Regions from separate parts of the Streptomyces decoyicus genome, predicted to be linked through region 2. Evidence: predicted binding sites of a transcription regulator. Region 2 holds the regulator's gene; the other holds the start of a gene.
The links. Region 2 encodes HrcA, which represses chaperone genes, less so after heat shock. Its sites were predicted from a motif close to TTNGCACTCNGNNNNNCNGAGTGCNAA; they were not measured.

Region 1 (3,170 bases), 780 kb from region 2:
CAGAAAGGCCCGGCCGTGGCATCCGCGGTCAAGGACTCCCGTACCGGTTACGGCTCACTGCTCCGCACCCCTGGTGCATGGACATTCCTGCTGCCCGGCTTTCTGGCCCGGCAGCCCTTCGCCATGCTGACGATCGGCATCGTGCTGCTCGTCGAATCCACCACCGGCTCGTACGGCACCGCAGGCGCGGTGTCCGCCGCCACCGGTGTCTCGATGGCCCTGTTCGCCCCGCAGGGCGGCAAGCTCGCCGACCGCTTCGGCCAGCGCGCGGTGCTGATCCCCGGCGTACTGGTGCACGTCGCCGGCGTCTGTGCACTGATCACCCTCGCTCTCACCCACGCGCCCCTGTGGGCGCTGTTCGCGGTGGCCGTCCCCACGGGCGCCTCGACCCCTCAGGTCGGCCCGATGGTGCGGGCCCGCTGGGCCTCCCGGCTCGGCGGCAGCCCGCTGATGCCGACGGCCGCCGCCTTCGAGTCGGTGACCGACGAGTTCACCTTCGTCGTCGGCCCGGTGCTGGCGACAGCGCTGTGCACCGGCATCCACCCGGCGGCCGGACTGGTCGCCGAGGCCGCGCTGACGCTGGCCGGCGGGCTGCTGTTCGCCTCCCAGCGGCGCAGCCAGCCGCCGGTGCACCGGCACCGGGCCGGCGACCGGCCGCGCGTCTCGGCGGTGTCGGTGCCCGGCGTACGCGTCCTGATCGTGGCGTTCCTCGGCATCGGCGCCGTCTTCGGCGGTATGCAGGTCTCGCTGACCGCGTTCACCCAGCACATCGGGCAGCCCGGCATCAACGGCGTGCTCTACGGGATCTTCGCGGGCGGCAACATGCTCGCCGGTATCGCGTGCGGCCTCATCGCCTGGAAGGTCGGCCCGCGGCGCCGGCTGCTGGTCGCCTACGGGCTGCTGGCGCTGGCGACCACCCCGTTGTGGGCGGTCACCGCGGTGCCGCTGCTCGGCGCGGTCGGACTGGTCGTCGGCCTGTGCATCGCCCCGGCCCTGATCACCGGCTACACCCTCGTGGAGTCGCTGGTGCCGGCCGCCGCCCGCACCGAGGCCTTCACCTGGCTGACCGGCGCGGTCGCGCTGGGCCAGGCGGCCGCGGCCACCTCGGCCGGCCAGCTCGCCGACCGCTTCGGGCCGAGCACCGGGTTCCTGGTGCCGCTGGCCGGTACGGCGCTGGCCCTGACGGTGCTGCTGGCGCTCCGCGCCCACCTGCTGCCGCGCTCCTCGACGAGGACCGCCGCGGGCCCCGCGCACAGCACGGATGCCCAGGTCCCGGCCGTTTCCGACGACCGCGAGCGGGAGCTGGCGCGCACCTGACGGGACGTGGAGTCGGTCACCGTGGGCCGGTCACGGTGGACTGTCGGCCGGGAATACTGCAAGATGGAGCGTCGTTAGCACTCATCGAGTGAGAGTGCCAGGAGGAAGACAAGTGCCGACCTACCAGTACCAGTGCACCGCGTGTGGCGAGGGCCTCGAGGCGGTGCAGAAGTTCACCGACGATGCGCTCACGGAGTGCCCCGCCTGCGACGGACGCCTCAAGAAGGTGTTCTCCGCGGTCGGCATCGTCTTCAAGGGATCCGGCTTCTACCGCAACGACAGCCGCGGCTCGTCGTCGAGCAGCAGTCCCGCGAAGAACCCCTCCGCGGCGGGCAGCACGTCCTCCTCGGACACGTCGGGCTCCTCGTCCGGCAGCTCGGACACCAAGTCCTCGGCCCCGGCCGCCTCGTCGTCCTCCGGCAGCTCCTCGGGCACCAGCTCCGCGGCCTGACCCACAGCTCTTCGGACCCCGCCGTCACCGACGGCGGGGTCCGCTGTCTTACGGCTTCCTTTCGCCTCCGCCACCCGCCCGCCCCGGGCCGCCGCGCCCCGATAGTGTGACCGGCATGGCTGACGCGGAGATTGGCGTTATCGGCGGATCGGGGTTCTACTCCTTCCTCGACGACGTGACCGAGATCACGGTGGACACCCCCTACGGAAGCCCCAGCGACTCGCTGTTCCTGGGACAGATCGCCGGCCGCCAGGTGGCGTTCCTGCCCCGGCACGGCCGCGGCCACCACCTCCCGCCGCACCGCATCAACTACCGCGCCAACCTGTGGGCGCTGCGCTCGCTCGGGGTGCGCCAGGTCCTCGCCCCGTGCGCGGTCGGCGGCCTGCGGGCCGAATACGGCCCCGGCACGCTCCTGGTCCCCGACCAGCTCGTCGACCGCACCAAGGCCCGCCCCCAGACCTACTTCGACGGCGAACCGCTCCCCGACGGGAAGACCCCCAACGTCGTCCACCTGACCTTCGCCGACCCGTACTGCCCCACCGGACGGCAGGCCGCCCTCACGGCCGCCCGTGGCCGGGACTGGGAGCCGGTCGACGGCGGCACCCTCGTCGTGATCGAAGGCCCCCGCTTCTCGACCCGCGCCGAGTCGCGCTGGCACGCCGCACAGGGCTGGTCGGTGGTCGGTATGACCGGCCACCCCGAAGCCGTGCTGGCCCGCGAACTGAGCCTGTGCTACACGTCATTGGCGCTGGTCACCGACCTGGACGCGGGCACCGAGACCGGCGACGGCGTCTCCCACGAGGAAGTCTTCAGGGTCTTCGCCGAGAACGTCGGCCGACTGCGCGAGGTCCTGTTCGACGCGGTCTCCGGCCTCCCTGACAACGCCGCCCGCAACTGCCTGTGCACCGAGGTGCACACCGGCTGGGACCTGGGCATCGACCTGCCGTAGCGCCCCGGACGCCGCGACGGACGGCCCGGCCTCCCTCTCCCGGGTGGCCGGGTTGTCCCCAGGGGCGGGGTCGTCCACAGCCCGGAGCGGGCCGGTGCGGATTCCGGCACGGTGGTGATCGCCGGTTCGTCCGAACCCCTCACCACAGGCGGTGCCCACCATGCCCCGTGCCTCTTCCCCGCCCCCTCACCACACCGACCCCGCCTTCCTCTCCCCGCCGCTCCCTGCTCCCCCGCCCTGTGAAGTGCCGCACTTCCCTCCCGTACGGGCCGGTGGCGGCCGGCGCCGGGGAGGACGGAGTGCGCAGCGGCGGCTGCTGGCCGCGGGACTGGCGACGGCCGCCGCAGTACTGGCCGGCGGAGCGTCGTACGGTGCCGTACGAGCCGCACCCGCCCCCGGCTGTCCGTCGGCTGCGGCGGCGGGAGGGCGGTGACCGGTGCCCCGAGATCAAGT
Region 2 (3,170 bases):
GCAGGTCGTCGATGCCCTCCAGGTACTCCACGACCACGCCCTCGATGCGCAGGTCGTCGCCCCACACCCGCTCCACCAGCTCGGCGTCGTGCCGGCCCTCCACATAGATGCGCCCGGCGCGGGCGATCCGTGCGCGGGCGCCGGGCACGGCGAGCGATCCCGATGCCGTACGCGTCCGGGCGGTGGCCGCCGGCCGGCCCTGGGGGCGTACGAGAGTGACCACCCGCCCCTCCAGCAGGAAGCCGCGCGGCTCCATGGGGAAGGCCCGGTGCTTGCCGAAGCGGTCCTCCAGGGTGACCGTCGGGCCCTGCGCCGTCTTCTCGCAGCGGATCACGGCGCCGCAGAAGCCCGAGGTGACCTCCTCGACGACCAGATCGGGCTCGGCCGGCACCTCGGGCGCAGGCTGCTGCTTCTTCCAGGGCGGGGTGAGGTCGGGGCTGTAGCGCCTGTTCTGCATCGCGTGGGACCTGTTCTCTGTCGCTCTTTGTTTGTTCTCTGCGGGGCGGTCGGTGTTCGGGCGGCCGGGGGCCCGGGGCGTCCCCAGGGGAAGCAGTCGTGGGGAGGGCGGGCGGTGGTCAGGACGGGGCGACGCCGAAGCGGGTGGCCAGGGCGTCGCGTTGGGCACGGACGAAGCGGGCGTCCACCACGGCGCCATGGCCGGGAACGTACCGCGCGTCCTCGCCGCCGAGGGCCAGCAGCCGGTCCAGCGCGGCGGGCCACTGCTGCGGCAGTGCGTCGTGGCCTGCCTGGGGCTCTCCTGACTCCTCGACCAGATCGCCGCAGAAGACGATCTCCGGGTCCCCGCGCCGGCCCGGTACCAGCACGGCCAGGTCGTGGGCGGTGTGCCCGGGACCGACGTTGGCGAGCAGCACCTGCCGGTCGCCGAGCTCGACGGTCAGCTGGTCGTGGACGTGGTGGTGCGGGGCGACCAGCAGATCGGCGGCCTCGGCGGCGGCGTCCCGGTCGACGCCCTGCCGCATCGCGTCGTGCCGCAGCTCGTCCTTGCCGCGGCGCAGCAGCTCGCTCAGTCCGGCCGCGCCGAAGACCTCGACGCCCGCGAAGGCGGCCGTGCCCAGCACATGATCGAAGTGGGGGTGGGTGAGCGCGACATGCGTCACTTCCCGGCCCAGTACGCCACGGATCGCACGCCGAAGGTCCGCGCCGTCGCGCAGGGTCGCGCCGGTGTCGACGATCATGACGCCGGTGGTCCCGGCGATCACCCCGATCGTCTCGTCCCAGCCCGGCATACGGCGCCTGGCGACACCGTCACCGAGTCGTTCCCAACCGGCCTCTTCCCAAGCAGTACGCATACCGAGACGCTAGCGCCATCGCGATAGCGTTGCCCGACAGATCGGCCGAACACGGTCATCGGGCGGGTGCTGTGCGCGGCTGCCCTTGCCGTGTTCGTGCTACCCGGCCGTACACTGGCTCAGGGTCTGGCACTCGGCCCGTGTGAGTGCCAGGAGAGACGAGGCGGCGGACGGCCGGACTGGAGGTGCGCGGGATGCTCAGTGAACGCAGGCTGGAGGTGCTGCGTGCCATCGTCCAGGACTATGTGGGGACGGAGGAGCCGGTCGGCTCCAAGGCGCTCACCGAACGCCATCAGCTCGGCGTCTCCCCGGCCACCATCCGCAACGACATGGCGGCCCTGGAGGACGAGGGATTCATCGCCCAGCCGCACACCAGCGCCGGGCGCATCCCGACCGACAAGGGCTACCGCCTGTTCGTCGACAAGCTGGCCGGCGTCAAGCCGCTGTCCAGCCCGGAGCGGCGGGCGATCCAGAACTTCCTGGACGGCGCCGTCGACCTCGACGACGTGGTGGGCCGCACGGTCCGGCTGCTGGCGCAGCTGACCCGGCAGGTCGCGGTCGTGCAGTATCCGTCCCTGACCCGGTCCACGGTCCGGCATGTCGAACTGCTGGCGCTGGCCCCCGCCCGGCTGATGCTCGTACTGATCACGGACACCGGACGGGTCGAGCAGCGGCTCATCGACTGCCAGGCGCCGTTCGGCGAGGCCTCGCTGGCGGACCTGCGGGCCCGGCTCAACAGCAGGGTCGTCGGCCGCCGGTTCGCGGATGTGCCGCAGTTGGTGCAGGATCTCCCGGAGTCCTTCGAGCAGGACGACCGCGGCACGGTCTCGACAGTGCTGTCGGTGTTGCTGGAAACTTTGGTGGAAGAGACCGAAGAGCGGCTGATGATCGGCGGTACCGCCAATCTCACGCGCTTCGGGCACGATTTCCCACTGACGATCCGGCCGGTGCTGGAGGCCCTTGAGGAGCATGTGGTGATGCTCAAGCTGCTCGGGGAGGCCAAGGACTCGGGCATGACCGTACGTATCGGGCATGAGAATGCCCACGAAGGCCTGGCGTCCACATCGGTCGTCACGGTCGGCTACGGTTCGGGCGACGAGGCAGTCGCCAAACTCGGCGTGGTCGGACCGACCCGCATGGACTACCCCGGAACGATGGGAGCGGTACGCGCAGTGGCACGTTACGTCGGACAAATCCTCGCGGAGTCGTAAGTGGCCACGGATTACTACTCGGTCCTCGGCATCAGCCGTGACGCCTCGCAGGACCAGATCAAGAAAGCCTTCCGCCGGCTGGCGCGTGAGCTGCACCCGGACGTGAATCCGGATCCCAAGACCCAGGAGCGGTTCAAGGAGATCAACGCCGCTTACGAGGTTCTGTCGGACCCGCAGAAGAAGCAGGTCTACGACCTCGGCGGCGACCCCCTCTCGCAGGCGGGCGGCGGCCAGGGCGCGGGCGGCTTCGGCGCGGGCTTCGGCAACTTCTCCGACATCATGGACGCGTTCTTCGGCACCGCGTCGCAGCGCGGGCCGCGCTCGCGCACCCGCCGCGGCCAGGACGCCATGATCCGGCTCGACATCGAGCTGAACGAAGCGGCCTTCGGCACGGCCAAGGACATCCAGGTCGACACCGCCGTCGTCTGTACGACGTGCACCGGTGAGGGAGCCGCGCCGGGTACCTCGGCGCAGACCTGTGACATGTGCCGCGGCCGCGGTGAGGTCTCGCAGGTCACCCGGTCCTTCCTCGGCCAGGTCATGACGTCCAGGCCCTGCCCGCAGTGCCAGGGCTTCGGCACGGTCGTGCCGACCCCGTGCCCCGAGTGCGCAGGCGACGGCCGGATCCGCTCCCGCCGCACGCTGACCG

Region 1: a site for HrcA is predicted at 1,392-1,418, ahead of K7C20_RS15625 (FmdB family zinc ribbon protein). Genes of this name have one in related genera too.

What each region holds. Positions count from the first base shown of each region.
Region 1 is NZ_CP082301.1:3,589,120-3,592,289, forward strand. Features, by position in the region: gene K7C20_RS15620 (MFS transporter) at 16-1,317, shown strand; gene K7C20_RS15625 (FmdB family zinc ribbon protein) at 1,430-1,768, shown strand; gene K7C20_RS15630 (S-methyl-5'-thioadenosine phosphorylase) at 1,884-2,717, shown strand.
Region 2 is NZ_CP082301.1:2,804,792-2,807,961, reverse strand. Features, by position in the region: gene K7C20_RS12400 (DUF3097 domain-containing protein) at 1-457, opposite strand, end outside; gene K7C20_RS12395 (MBL fold metallo-hydrolase) at 576-1,310, opposite strand; gene hrcA (heat-inducible transcriptional repressor HrcA) at 1,505-2,521, shown strand; gene dnaJ (molecular chaperone DnaJ) at 2,522-3,170, shown strand, end outside.